Regions from separate parts of the Streptomyces sp. NPDC004752 genome, predicted to be linked through region 3. Evidence: riboswitches for the same ligand, from Rfam matches in the RefSeq annotation. Region 3 holds a riboswitch; each other region holds the start of a gene.
What was found. Region 3 has a riboswitch for cobalamin ahead of metE (5-methyltetrahydropteroyltriglutamate--homocysteine S-methyltransferase). Riboswitches for the same ligand answer to the same signal wherever they lie in the genome.

Region 1 (4,767 bases), on a different contig from region 3:
CGGGGTTTTCCAGGGAGCAGGCGATCGCTTCGGGGTCCGGGACGGCCTGCACGGGGACGGTGGCCCGGGGCTGCGCCCGGGCCGCGCGGGCGATCCGGGTCGCCGGGCGGGACCGCAGGTAGTACGTGGTCTTCAGACCCTGCTTCCAGGCGTAGGCGTACATCGAGGAGAGCTTGCCGATGGTCGGCGTCTCCATGAACAGGTTCAGGGACTGGGACTGGTCCAGATAGGGCGTGCGGGCCGCGGCCATGTCGATCAGGCCGCGCTGCGGGATCTCCCACGCCGTGCGGTACAGGGCGCGCACCTCTGCCGGGAGCCACGCGAAGTCCTGTACGGAGCCGTTGGCGTCGCGCAGCGACTCGCGGGTGCGGGCGTCCCACCCGCCCAGCTCCTTGAGGTCCTGCACCAGGTACGAGTTGACCTGGAGGAACTCACCGGAGAGGGTCTCGCGCTTGAACAGGTTCGAGACCTGGGGCTCGATGCACTCGTAGACCCCGGCGATGGACGCGATGGTCGCGGTGGGCGCGATGGCGAGCAGCAGGCTGTTGCGCAGGCCGGTCGTCGCGATCCGCTCGCGCAGCGCCGCCCAGCGCTCCGGCCAGGTGAACTCGACGCCGTAGTGGTCGGGGTGCAGGACACCCCGCGCCGTACGGGTCTGCTCCCAGGCGGGCAGCGGGCTGCTCCGCTCGGCGAGGCCGGCGGATGCCTCGTAGGCGGCGAGCATGACGCGCTCGGCGATGCGGGTGGAGAGCTGTTTCGCCTGCGCCGAGTCGAAGGGCAGGCGCAGCTTGAAGAAGACGTCCTGGAGGCCCATCACGCCCAGGCCGACCGGCCGCCATCTGGCGTTGGAACGACCCGCCTGCTCGGTCGGGTAGAAGTTGATGTCGACGACCCGGTCGAGGAAGGTCACGGCGGTGCGGACGGTCTCGTCCAGCCGCTCCCAGTCGATGCCCCCGCCGCTCACGAACGCGCCGAGGTTGACCGAGCCCAGGTTGCAGACCGCGGTCTCGCCGTCGTCGGTGACCTCCAGGATCTCCGTGCAGAGGTTGGAGGAGTGGACGACATGGCCCGGCTCGGCCGTCTGGTTGGCGGTGCGGTTGGCCGCGTCCTTGAAGGTCATCCAGCCGTTGCCGGTCTGCGCGAGGGTGCGCATCATGCGGCCGTAGAGATCACGGGCCGGGATGGTCTTCCTCGCGAGCCCGGCCGCCTCCGCCCCGCGGTAGGCGGCGTCGAACTCCTCGCCCCACAGGTCGACCAGCCCGGGCACGTCCGACGGGGAGAACAGCGACCACCGCTCGTCGGCGTCGACCCGCCGCATGAACTCGTCCGGGATCCAGTGGGCGAGATTGAGGTTGTGCGTACGGCGGGCGTCCTCGCCGGTGTTGTCGCGCAGCTCCAGGAACTCCTCGATGTCCGAGTGCCAGGTCTCCAGATAGACCGCCGCCGCGCCCTTGCGCCGGCCGCCCTGGTTCACGGCGGCCACGGAGGCGTCGAGGGTCTTCAGGAACGGGACGATGCCGTTGGAGTGCCCGTTGGTACCGCGGATCAGCGAACCGCGGGAGCGGATGCGGGAGTAGGCGATGCCGATGCCGCCGGCGTGCTTGGAGAGGCGGGCCACCTGGTGGTAGCGGTCGTAGAGGGAGTCCAGCTCGTCCTTGGGGGAGTCGAGGAGATAGCAGGACGACATCTGCGGGTGGCGGGTGCCGGAGTTGAAGAGCGTGGGGGAGGAGGGCAGGTACTCGAGGCGGCTCATCAGCCGGTAGAGCGCGGCGACTTCGTCCACGGCGTGCCCGGAATCTCCCCCGGCGGCGCCTCCATCGGCGAGGCCGGCGGCCACCCGCAGCATGAAGTGCTGGGGCGTCTCGACGACCTTGCGGGTCAGGGGGTGCCGGAGCAGGTAGCGGCTGTGCAGTGTGCGCAGTCCGAAGTAGCCGAAGCGGTCGTCGGCCGCGGGGTCGATCAGTGCGTCGAGCCGCTCGGCGTGCAGCTCCACGAAGGCGGCGGTGCGGTCGGCGATGAGTCCTTCCCGGTGTCCCACGGCGATCGACCCGGTGAACGAGGTGACGCCCTGTGTGGCGGCCTCGGCGCGGATGGAGCGGGTCAACAGCCGGGCGGCCAGCCGCGAGTAGGCGGGGTCCTCCGAGATCAGGCCGGCGGCCGCCTCGGTGGCCAGCTCCCGCAACTCCGCGGCGACATCGGCGTCGGCCCGCGCGGACCGGCCGCGCAGCGCGGCGGCGGCGACCCGGCCGGGGTCGGCGTCGGGCAGGTCGGCGGTCAGCTCGGTCAGGGTCCGCAGCAGCGCGGCACCGGGACCGTCGGTCTCCACCGGGACCGCGGTCGCCTGGGCGGCTGAAACCGGGTCGGCTGAAGCCGGGTCGGCTGGCGCGATGGTCACGTGGGGCTCTCCCTCGCTCGGCACGGGGCCTTGCGGAGGGCAGGGGGCAGCACACGAGCGCACACGGCGTCGCGCCCACCGGCCCATTCCACGAGGCCCGGACGTCAGGGCACCCGGACCGGACGGTCGGGTGCGCCGTCGGCAGGTCCTCGGACTGAAGCCTGCATGCGGGTATGTGGGCATACGCGCATGAGTACACCGTTGCGGGACAGTTCCGGATTCACACCGGATTCCCCTGCGGCGACAGCGAGCATGAGCATACATCTAGTGTCGGGCCGTCATGACACCCCCAGATGTTGTGTAGTACGTCAACGGATCGCCGTCGCTCGTCGGCTCCGACGGCACGTTGCGGATGCGTGGTTGCCGGTGCGGTGCCCCACGCCCGTTCGGGGCGCTCGTCCACGCCCGCCGGAGCCTTGACGGCCTTCAGGGCGGCCTTCAGGGCGGCCTTCAGGGCGGTCTTCAGGACGACGGCGACCGTCCGCTGCACCATCCCGGCCACCCGGCCCGCGAGCAGCGCCCAGCGACGGAACCAGCGATGGAACCAGCGATGGAACCAGCGGGTGAACGGGCCGCCGACCGGGGCTCGGAAGGTCTGCGGGAGCCGGCCGCCGCGCGGCGCCCCCGTGGCCGGACGGGTCGGGGCGAAGGCGTGGTCGGCTGCGTCGTCGGCCTCGGCGAAGATGTCGTCCCGGTCGCGAACGGCGTGCTCAGCAGCAGCGGAAGCCCTGGCGGGGGTCCGACTCCTGGCGGTCCGTGCGCATCCGCTCGAATTCCCGGCGGGACGGCGGCGCCGCCTCCGGATGCCGCTCCGCCAGCTGCGCGACATAGCGTTCGTAGGCCGACTCGCCCGTCAACTCCCGCACATACCAGCGCAGTCCGCGCAGTCCGCTAGCCACCCGCCGCAGTGCCGGCCGCATGCCGAGCCGCCTCCTTCTCGGTCCGCGTCGGGACCAGCCCGTCCGGGGCGGTGATCTTCGACTCGACGTAGGGCGTCTCGCTCAGGGTGGACAGCGCCGGGCGGCGGATGTGCCGCATGCACACCCGCAACGCGTCCAGGACGACGATCACGACCAGCAGGGCGAGCACCGCGGAGAGGACGCCGTCCACCGTGGAGTTGGTGACCACGGTGTGCATGTCGGCCATGTTCTTGGCGGGCGGCAGCACCTGTCCCGCGTCGATGGCGTCCTGGAACACCTGGCGCTGTTTGAAGAAGCCGACCTTGGGGTCCGAGGAGAACACCTTCTGCCAGCTCGCGGTCAGCGTCACCGTCGTGTCCCAGGCGAGCGGGATCCCGGTGACCCAGGCCCACTTGAGCCGGCCGGACTTCACCAGCAGCGTGGTGCAGACGGCCAGGGCGACCGCCGCCAGCAGCTGGTTGGAGATGCCGAAGATCGGGAACAGCTGGTTGATGCCGCCGAGCGGCTCATGCACGCCGACCCACAGGAAGTAGCCCCACAGCCCGCACACCAGGGCACTGGTGACGACCAGCCCCGGCTTCCAGCCGATGTTCCGGAACGGCCGGTAGAGGTTGCCGAGGGTGTCCTGGAGCATGAAGCGGCCCACCCGGGTGCCCGCGTCCAGCGCCGTCAGGATGAACAGCGCCTCGAACATGATCGCGAAGTGGTACCAGAAGGCGCGCAGACCGCCCCCGGTGACCTTGGCGAAGATCTCCGAGACGCCGACGGCCAGGGTGGGCGCGCCGCCCGTGCGGGACAGCAGGCTGGACTCCTCGACGTTCTTCGCGGCCTGCGCCAGCTCGGCGGGGGAGATGTGGTAGCCCCAACCGCTCACGACCTGCGAGGCGTTCTGCACCGTCGTGCCGATCGCCCCGGAGGGCGCGTTCATCGCGAAGTACAGCCCGGGGTCGATGATGCTCGCCGCCACCAGCGCCATGACCGCCACGGCCGACTCCATCAGCATGGAGCCGTAGCCGATCAGCCGGATCTGCGTCTCCTTCTGGATCATCTTGGGCGTCGTGCCGGAGGAGATCAGCGCGTGGAAGCCGGACAGGGCGCCGCAGGCGATGGTGATGAACACGAACGGGAAGAGCGAGCCCGCGAAGACCGGCCCGTCGCCGCGCGCGGCGAAGTCGGTGACCGCGTCCATCCGCAGCGTCGGCAGGGTGATCACGACCCCCAGCGCGAGCAGCACGATGGTGCCGATCTTCATGAAGGTGGAGAGGTAGTCGCGGGGCGCGAGCAGCGTCCACACGGGCAGGATCGAGGCGATGAAGCCGTATGCCACCAGCCAGACGACCAGCGTCGAGGGTGCCAGGGTGAAGGTGTCCGCCCAGGACGACTCGGCGACCCAGCGCCCGCCCACCAGCGCGAGCAGCAGCAGCGCCACCCCGATCAGCGACACCTCCGTCA
Region 2 (4,767 bases), on a different contig from region 3:
ACACCGGTCACATCGTCCGGCGTGAGCCGGTCGTACGGCACGCCCGAGGGCGTGACCAGCACGGTGTCGCCGATGCGCACCGAGACGTTCCCGGAGGTGCCGACGACCAGTCCGTCGGACACGGTGCGGCGGGCCGCGCCGACCAGTTCCTCCCAGGCGCGCGCCTCCTCGTGCCCCGCGCCCCGTGTCGCCGTCCGCCGCTCCCGCCGCTGTTCCGCCATGCCGTGATCCTGCCGGGTGACCCGGATCTCTTCAACGGGCGGGCACACCCGCCCCGCACGACACCACAAGTCCCCTCATGGTTCATCTTCCGTTCATTCAGGTTTCCTACGTTCAACCGGTCGATGACTTCGAACGATTGCCTGGGTAAATGGAAAACTTCTCGCTGATCCTCGCGATTGTGGTGCTCACCGCACTCGCGTTCGATTTCACGAACGGTTTCCACGACACCGCCAACGCGATGGCCACGACCATCTCGACCGGTGCGCTCAAGCCCAAGGTGGCGGTGGCCCTGTCCGCCACCCTCAACCTGGTGGGCGCCTTCCTCTCCGTGGAGGTCGCCAACACGATCTCCAAAGGTCTCGTCGACGAGAGCGGCATCCGTCCCGAGGTCATCTTCGCCGCCCTGGTGGGGGCGATCCTCTGGAACCTGCTGACCTGGCTGGTGGGCCTGCCCTCCAGTTCCTCGCACGCCCTGATGGGTGGTCTGATCGGCGCCACCCTCGCCTCCGCCGGCGCGGGCGCCGTCCACGGCGACGTGCTCGTCACCAAGGTCCTCATCCCGGCGCTCGCCGCCCCGGTCGTCGCGGGCGTGGCGGCGCTGCTCGCCACCCGCCTGTCGTACCGGCTCGGCGCGCAGGCGGACGGCAGGGCCGCCGAGCGGGGCTACCGGGCCGGCCAGATCGCCTCCGCGGGCCTGGTCTCCCTGGCCCACGGCACCAACGACGCCCAGAAGACGATGGGCATCATCACGCTGGCGCTGATCGCCGGCGGCGCCCTCGCCCCCGGCTCCAACCCTCCCACCTGGGTCATCCTCTCCGCGGGTCTCGCCATTGCGCTCGGCACCTACCTCGGCGGCTGGCGGATCATCCGCACCATGGGCAAGGGCCTGACCGACCTCGGGCCGCAGCAGGGCTTCGCCGCGCAGACCAGCGCCGCGACCGCCATCCTGGCCTCCTCGCACCTCGGCTTCTCCCTCTCCACCACGCATGTCGTCTCCGGTTCCGTGATGGGCGCGGGCCTGGGCCGCAGGGGCGGCGTGGTCCGCTGGTCCACGGCGACCCGGATGTTCGTCGCCTGGGCGCTGACGCTGCCGGCCGCCGCGCTGGCAGGCGCGCTCGCGGAGACCGTCACGGAGCTGGGCGACTGGGGCACCGGGTGCGTGGGCGTCTTCCTGGTCGGCGCGGGCGCCGCGATCTGGAAGGTCTCCCGGCGCGAGGTCGTCGACCACAGCAATGTCAACGACACCGGTGAGCCGACCGCGGCGCCCGCCGCCGCGCCGCCCCCGGGGTCAGGCTCCCCGGCCGCCGACCTGACGGCCACGATCCCGCCCCCGCCGGTCTCCGCGTCCTCGCCCCAGTCGGCCTCCGCGTCTTCGCCCCCGCCGGTGTCTGCAGCCCCGGCCGCCGCCACCGCCGCCGCAGACCAGGCCGCCCCGCCGACCGCCGCCGTCTGACCGTCCACTCCCTCCTCGTCCACTCCCCTCCTGGTCCGCTCCCCTCCCTCCGGTACCCAAGGAAGCATCACCATGAAGATCGACTGGGCGGCCCTCGGCTCCGTCCTCGGCGTCAGTCTCACGGTCACCGTGGCGCTGGTGACCCTCTTCACCCTCGGCGTGGCCGGACTGTCGCACCGCGAACGGGCCGCGGCGCGGGGCGGTTCCGGGGGCCTCGCGCTGACCGCCGCCTGCGCGTGCTTCGCGGCGTGCGCCGCCGCGGTGGGCTACGGCATCCATCTGATCGCCGCCTAAGCGCTCCGCTGGATGTGCCGCGCTGTGCCGTCGGTCGTCTGCGGCACCGTCGTGGCTGGTCGCGCAGTTCCCCGCGCCCCTTCGGGGCGCTGCGTGCGGCCGTGCCGATATGAGCCTCGGCACACTCTCCCCTCGCAGGTCAACGGCAGTTGACGGCCCTTCCGGGGCCATGGTGGACTGCCGGAGCCATGTACGGCGGCACGAGAGGAAGCCGGTGCGAATCCGGCGCGGTCCCGCCACTGTCACCGGGGTAGAACTCCCCGGGAGCCAGGAACTCTCACCGCCGGTCTCGTCGAACCAGGGCGTGGACACCCTGAGTGAGGACATATCGCCATGCTCGGCTGCGGATTGAGATACAGCACCAGGTCGCTTCCCGACCCCACGGCCGGCTGAGCCGGTGCGTGCCGATCGCGTCTTCGCGTACGGCGCCGCCCTCGGCCTCCTCAGTGACCTGCTCGTCGGCGATCCGCGTCGCGGGCATCCGGTCGCCGCGTTCGGGCGTGCGGCCGACGCGGCGGAGCGGGCACTGTGGCGGGACCACCGCGGGTGGGGAGTCGTGCACACCGCCGTGTGCGTCGGTGGCGCCGCGGCCCTCGGGGCCGTGGCCCAGCGGGCCGTACGCGCCTCCCCCGCCGCCTCGGTGGCGCTCACCGGGGCCGTCACCTGGGTGGTAGTGGGCGGGACTTCGCTCGCCCGGGAGGCCCGGGCCGTCGGGCGGGCCCTCCAGGCGGGGGACGTCACGGCGGCCAGGGCGCGGCTGCCGCATCTGTGCGGGCGGGACCCGCAGGCCCTGGACGCCGACGGGATCGCCCGGGCGGTCGTGGAGTCCGTGGCCGAGAACACCTCCGACGCGGTCGTCGGGGCCCTGGTGTGGGGGGCGTTGGGCGGAGTGCCCGGGCTCGTCGGGTTCCGGGCCGTGAACACCCTCGACGCGATGGTCGGGCACCGCTCGCCGCGCCACCGCCGGTTCGGCTGGGCCGCGGCACGGCTCGACGACGTCGCCGGCTGGCCGGGGGCGCGGCTCACCGCCGCCCTCGCCGCCGTCTGCGGGCCCGACGCGCGGGGCGCCGTACGGGCGTGGCGGGCCGACGCCCGCCGGCATCCGAGCCCCAACGCCGGTCCCGTCGAGGCGTCTTTCGCCGGGGCGCTGGGCGTGCGGATGGGCGGGACCCTCTCGTACGGGGGGCGCGTCGAGCACCGGGCCGTGCTCAACGGCGGCGGCCGTGCCGTCACCACCCCGGACATCGAACGCGCCGTACGGCTCTCCCGCCGGGTCGGGCTGCTCGCGCTCGGCGTCGTGGCCGCCGCGCGCCTGGCCGCGCAGGGACACCGGTCATGAGCCGCGAAGGGACTCCGGTCATGAACGGTGGTGGTCTCCTCGTCGCCGGTACCACCTCCGACGCCGGAAAGAGCGTCGTCACCGCCGGGATCTGCCGGTGGCTGGTGCGGCAGGGGGTCAAGGTCGCGCCGTTCAAGGCGCAGAACATGTCCCTGAACTCGTTCGTCACCCGGGAGGGCGCCGAGATCGGGCGGGCCCAGGCCATGCAGGCCCAGGCGTGCCGGATCGAGCCGACCGCGCTGATGAACCCCGTACTGCTCAAGCCGGGCGGGGAACAGAGCAGCCAGGTCGTGCTGCTGGGCAGGCCCGTGGGCGAGCTGAGCGCGCGCGGCTACCACGGTGGGCGGCAGCAGCGGCTGCTGGGGACCGTCCTCGACTGTCTCGCCACGCTGCGGTCCACGTACGACGCGGTGATCTGCGAGGGGGCCGGGAGCCCGGCGGAGATCAACCTGCGGCGCACCGACATCGTGAACATGGGCATCGCGCGGGGCGCGCGGCTGCCCGTGCTGGTGGTCGGTGACATCGACCGCGGGGGCGTCTTCGCGTCGTTCTTCGGGACCGTGGCGCTGCTGTCGCGCGAGGACCAGGAACAGGTCGCCGGGTTCCTCGTCAACAAGTTCCGCGGGGACGCGGGCCTGTTGGCGCCGGGCCTCGACATGCTGCACGCCCTGACCGGACGGCACACCTACGGCGTCCTGCCGTTCCGGCACGGACTCGGCATCGACGAGGAGGACGGGATGGGGGTCCCCGCCGCCCGAGCGGAGTCGAGAGCCGGGGGGCGGGGCTCGCCGCCCGGCGCGGTGCGGGAGTCGGCGGTCGCCGAACCCGTCGGCGCGGACGTGCTGCGGGTCGCCGTGTGCGCCGTGCCGCTCATGTCCAACTTCACCGACGTGGACGCGCTGGCCGCCGAACCGGGCGTGGTGGTGCGGTTCGTGGACCGGCCGGAGGAACTGGCCGACGCGGACCTCGTCGTCGTCCCCGGGACCCGGGGCACCGTCCGGGCCCTTCAGTGGCTGCGGGAGCGCGGGCTGGCCCGGACGCTCACCCGCCGGGCCCGCGAGGGCCGCCCGGTCCTCGGCATCTGCGGCGGCTTCCAGATCCTCGGCGAGCACATCGAGGACGAGGTCGAGTCGCGCGCCGGGCAGGTGCCAGGGCTCGGCCTGCTGCCGGTGCGGGTGCGGTTCGCCCCCGAGAAGACCCTCGCCCGGCCCTTTGGCACAGCGCTCGGCGAGCACGTCGAGGGCTACGAGATCCATCACGGCGTCGCCGACGTCATCGGCGGCGAGCCCTTCCTGGACGGCTGCCGGGTCGGCCGGACCTGGGGCACGCACTGGCACGGCGCGCTGGAGTCGGACGGCTTCCGGCGGGCCTTTCTGCGCGAGGTGGCGGCCGCCGCGGACCGCCGCTTCGTACCGGCCGGTGACACGTCCTTCGCCGCGCTGCGCGAGCGGCGGCTCGA
Region 3 (4,767 bases):
CTGGGCGAGGCCCCTGGCGAGGGTGACGATCTCGGTTGTCTTCTGCCTCGCGAAGGCCAGCCAGCGCAGGATCTGCGATTCGATGTCCCGGTCGGCGGCCGTGTCGAGCGGGACGTGGAGGAGGGAGCAGGAGGCGGCGACGTCGACCCGGTCGGCCAGGCCGAGCAGAGTGCCGAGCGTGGCGAGGGACGCGGACAGGTCGTTGACCCAGATGTTGCGGCCGTTGACGACTCCGGCGACCAGGCGCTTGCCGGGCAGTCCGCCGACGGCGGCCAGGGCGTCCAGGTTGGCGGCTGCCGGTCCGGTGAAGTCGAGGGCGAGCCCCTCGACGGGGGTCTTGGCCAGCACGGGGAGTGCCTCGCCGAGCCGGTCGAAGTAGGAGGCGACCAGCAGTTTCGGGCGGTCGGCGAGTGCGCCGAGGTCGCGGTAGGTCCGCGCGGCGGCGTTCAGTTCGGCCGGGGTGCGGTCCTGGACTAGGGCGGGCTCGTCGAGCTGGACCCACTCGGCGCCGGCCGCCCGCAGATCAGCGAGCACCTCGGCGTAGACCGGGAGCAGCCGGTCGAGGAGGGTCAGCGGATCGAAGTCGGCGGGCGCGCCGGGGGCGGGCTTGGCGAGCAGCAGGTAGGTGACGGGCCCGACGAGGACGGGCCTGGCTGAAAGGCTCAGCTCCAGGGCTTCCTTCAGCTCATTGACCTGCCGTGTCGAGTCGGCCGCGAACACGGTGTCCGGGCCCAGCTCCGGTACGAGGTAGTGGTAGTTGGTGTCGAACCACTTCGTCATCTCCAGCGGGGCGGTGTCCTGGGTGCCGCGGGCCATGGCGAAGTATCCGTCGAGGGCGTCGGCGTCGACGTCGGCGCGGTGCCGCGCGGGGATCGCGCCGACCATGACGCTGGTGTCGAGGACGTGGTCGTAGTACGAGAAGTCACCGGTCGGGACCTCGTGGACGCCGGCGGCTGCCAGTTGCTGCCAGTTGGCGCGGCGGATGCCGGCGGCCGTTTCCCGGAGGGCATCGGCGCTGACGCGGCCCTTCCAGTAGCCCTCGATCGCCTTCTTCAGTTCCCGGTTCGGTCCCTGGCGGGGGTAACCGTGGACGGTGGCCCGTACTGCCGCGGCTGCGGACTTGGCTGTCACGAAACTCTCCTTCGCGAGCTCTGGACGAGAGCGACCCCGGAGACTGGGGAACGCGAGCGCGAAGGGATGACAGACCGGACGAGCCACGACATGCGTGCCCGCCTGATATGTACGCCGACCCGCCCACGAGGTCACCGGGATCTCCGCGCACGGCGGTCCGCGCGCGGGCAGTGGCAGGTCTTCGGACTCACGGGCACACCTCGTTCTCCAACGAGGCACCTACTGGCCGTCGCTTCCCAGACCCGTCACTTCCGGGCCCAGTGCGTATGACGGCGGTCGTTCCCGCTCACCGCTGCGGGGCAGTCCCGGATTCCCACCGGGTTCCCTCTTACGACGCATCCCGCCTGGCGGACGGGGCGAACCAGCTGCACGGCAAGCGTACACACAGGACCGATCGCACGAGCGACCGACAACTATCCGCCCGTGCATCAGGGGGCGGCATCGCCGTCCGGATCGCTCGCCCACGGCGATGCGGACTTACGCGAGATCGACTGGCTCGACCCTGGCCGAAACCCTTCCACCCCGACAGCACCAGGCGCCGGAGCCACCGTGCACGTGTACGGCTGCCGGACCGAGGCAGCCCGGCAGACCGGGATCCCCTACGCCACAAACGCCCTGCGCGCCATCGATCACTAAGGGTGACGGGGGCGAGCGGGACGCCGCCGCGCTGGCCTCAGCGGGCCTGGTTCAGTGCCCGGGTCAGTTCCCGGTTAGCCGCTCGCGCAGCGTCGAGTTCCTCGGTCCGCTCATCGAGCTGGCCTCTTATGTCGGCCAGGTCTTGTTCGAGCAACGTGATGCGACGTTGAAGCTGGTCGATGTCGGCGGACGAACCGAGGCCGGATTCCTGCCATGCGGTTTCACCGAGGTTCTCGGACAGACGCTTCTCCAACTGCCGGACCCGGACTGCCAGCCGTCTGTTCCGCTCCAGCGCGTTGGTCAGGTCTGCCCGCAGCAAGGCCCGGCTGACGGCCGCGATCCGCCCTTCTTCTGGTGGGACGGCTGCGGCGGTGTGGATGCGTTCGAGGAGGTCGCGGTGCCGGTAGAGGTAGGTGCGGTCCACTCGTGCGACGCGAGCCAGGCCGGAGACCGTGATGTCCTGGTCGCTTCGCAGCAGGACATCGAGGGCTTTGAGAACGCGTTCGCGGCGGCGGGCCGAGTCGGCCCGCCGCCCGTCGGTCATGCTGGTCATCCGGTTCTCTCCGGGCGAAGGTCGGGTAAGGGCTGGCGGACGCGCGGCATCCCCAGGGACACGCCGCGGCTGCGGCGGACCAGTGCGACTGCCTCGCGAATCTGGGCCCGGTCCTCGTCGGTGAGCTCGTCGAGGTCCTGGCGCACCCGCTGAATCAGGCGGCGGACACGGGCAATCTCGTCGTCCGATGGTGTGGCCTCGGCCTTGGCCCAGGGGTCGGCGTTGGCGAAGGCGGCAAGACGCTCACGGTTGCGCAGCAGGTCGGCCAGGTATGCCTCAAGATCGGGGAGGTAGGAGACGTCGGTGCGGAAGTGTCCGCAGCCCACGCAGCGGAAGCGCACGGGGCAGTCGTGGCCGCCGGCCGCAACGTTGGAAGGCTCAGTGCAGGTGCCGTAGGGGACTTGGACGGAACCGATGGCGCGGCGGGCGTGTTCGGAGTCGAGCAGGGTTTTGGCCTGGCGCCAGATGCGTGTGCCGTGCCGGTCGAACTGCATGGCGGTGACCCGCTCGACCGCTTCGCGGCGGCGTTTCTCGCCGATGCTGGTAACCCGGGCTACCAGAACTTGCGGAATGCCAGCCCGCGTCACTGGCGAGGGGAGCTCTCCGAGACGGACACGGACGGCTGTCTGTAAGCACTTGTTTTGGGACAGCGGAGCAAGTTCTTTTGGCTCCACTTCGGGGCTGGTGGGGGCGTGCGGAAGGGTGCTTCGCGCCCCTGTAGCAAGTTGTTTTGGCCCCACCTCGATCGGGTGGTTCCGCTGGCCGGGGGTGGGGCTGGGACGGACGTTTGCCACGGCACCGCCAGTGGTGTCCATCGGGGCCCTGGGCCCGGTTCAGCCCGGCAGCCAGATCCGCAGCGGAGCGACCGGCTGGAAGCCGTGGCGGACGGCGACCGCCAGATCCTGCCCGTGCTCATAGCCGACCACGGGCAGGCCGGGAAATAGTCGGTGCACCGCGTCCAGCACGACCGGCCAGGCCGCGTCAGGGCCGCCTTCCGGCCGCGGGATGGTGGTGCCACGTGGTCAGGTCAGATGGTGAAGGCTTCGCTGATGGCGTGGCTGTCCTCGTACATGCGGTAGCCGGCGATCTTGCCTTCGGCTGCGGTGATGTGGAGGGCGAAGTGGTTGGTGAAGGTCTTGCCGGTGGCCAGGACCTCGAAGCGGTTGTGGCCGATCACCACGGCGTGGTCGCCATCGACGACGGTCGTGGCGACGACGTACTCCTTTGCGGGGGTGAGGTGCTGGCCGAAGGAGGCGAAGAACGCGGCGATGTCGTCCTTACTGGTGCGGCTGCCGGCCCAGGGGACGTTGGGAGCGCCGCCGACGTGGAAGGCGACACCGTCGGCAAACAGGTCCAGCAGGGTGGGCATGTCGCCTTCGCCGAAGCGGGCGAAGAACGCGTCGACTACGTCACGGGTGCTGGCCGGGGTGGTGATGGTGCTCATGGTGGTTCCGTTCTGTGTGGTGTGTGGTGTGTGGTGTGTGGTGCGGGTGGGATGGGTCCTGCCTGTCGCAGGTCGGGGAGCTGGCGGCATGGCTGCCGCAGGGCAGAAGCAGTGGGGTGGGTCAGGGGGTGATGGAGAGGACGATCTTGCCGGTGGTGCGGCCGGTCTCACCCAGCGTGTGGGCCCGGACGGCTTCTTCGAGGGGGAAGACCTCGTCGACAATCACGCGCAGGCGGCCGCCCTCGACCAGGGAGGTAACCTCGCGCAACCCTGCATGGTCGGGCTCGACGAGCATGAACACCGCCCGGATACCGGCCGCCTCGGCCTCCTTGGCGGGGAAGGTGTCGTCCAGCGGCAGGATCGAGATCAGCGTGCCGCCCAGCCGCAGTGTTTGCAGGGACCGGGCCCAGTTGGGGCCGCCGAGGGTGTCCAGGACGACATCGACGTCGCGGAGGGTCTCGGTGAAGTCCTGGGTGCGGTAGTCGATCAGCTCGTCGGCGCCCAGCGAGCGCAGCAGCTCGTGCTTGGCGGCGCTGGCCGTGCCGATGACGTATGCGCCGCGGGCCTTGGCGATCTGTACGGCCAGGTGGCCGACGCCTCCGGCGGCCGCGTGGATCAGGACGCGCTGGCCGGGCTGGACGTTCGCGGTGTCCACCAGGGCCTGCCAAGCGGTCAGCGAGGCCAGTGGCAGGGCGCCGGCCTGGATGTGGTCCAGGCCCTTGGGGCGCGGGGCGAAGTGCCGGGTCGGCGCGGCGACGTACTCGGCATAGGCGCCCGCCGGGTGCGGGAAGCGCGGCATCCCGAACACCTCGTCGCCGACCTCGAAGAGTGTCACCCCGCCGCCGACCGCCTCGACCACCCCAGCGACGTCGAAGCCCAGGGTGAACGGCGGCCTGGCCCCGGTGGCGAACACGCCGCGCTCGCGGGTCTTCCAGTCGGTCGGGTTCACGCCTGCCGCGTGCACCCGGACCAGGATCTCGCCCAGGCCTGGGACGGGACGCTG

Region 1: it holds a riboswitch for cobalamin, as region 3 does, so the genes downstream of both, ACWEKM_RS14865 (ribonucleoside-diphosphate reductase subunit alpha) here and metE (5-methyltetrahydropteroyltriglutamate--homocysteine S-methyltransferase) in region 3, are expected to answer to the same signal.
Region 2: it holds a riboswitch for cobalamin, as region 3 does, so the genes downstream of both, ACWEKM_RS24310 (cobalamin biosynthesis protein) here and metE (5-methyltetrahydropteroyltriglutamate--homocysteine S-methyltransferase) in region 3, are expected to answer to the same signal.

Annotation. Positions count from the first base shown of each region.
Region 1 is NZ_JBSGBN010000029.1:41,664-46,430, reverse strand. It holds gene ACWEKM_RS14865 (ribonucleoside-diphosphate reductase subunit alpha) at 1-2,395, opposite strand, end outside; cobalamin riboswitch at 2,519-2,690, opposite strand; gene ACWEKM_RS14860 (YbdD/YjiX family protein) at 3,106-3,315, opposite strand; gene ACWEKM_RS14855 (carbon starvation CstA family protein) at 3,287-4,767, opposite strand, start outside.
Region 2 is NZ_JBSGBN010000060.1:11,888-16,654, reverse strand. It holds gene ACWEKM_RS24325 (class II aldolase/adducin family protein) at 1-221, opposite strand, end outside; gene ACWEKM_RS24320 (anion permease) at 371-1,675, shown strand; gene ACWEKM_RS24315 (hypothetical protein) at 1,748-1,969, shown strand; cobalamin riboswitch at 2,126-2,265, shown strand; gene ACWEKM_RS24310 (cobalamin biosynthesis protein) at 2,367-3,308, shown strand; gene ACWEKM_RS24305 (cobyric acid synthase) at 3,329-4,767, shown strand, end outside.
Region 3 is NZ_JBSGBN010000006.1:15,887-20,653, forward strand. It holds gene metE (5-methyltetrahydropteroyltriglutamate--homocysteine S-methyltransferase) at 1-1,131, opposite strand, end outside; cobalamin riboswitch at 1,287-1,513, opposite strand; gene ACWEKM_RS04195 (DUF6262 family protein) at 1,805-2,320, opposite strand; gene ACWEKM_RS04200 (hypothetical protein) at 2,317-2,907, opposite strand; gene ACWEKM_RS04205 (hypothetical protein) at 3,154-3,285, opposite strand; gene ACWEKM_RS04210 (nuclear transport factor 2 family protein) at 3,348-3,764, opposite strand; gene ACWEKM_RS04215 (NADP-dependent oxidoreductase) at 3,886-4,767, opposite strand, start outside.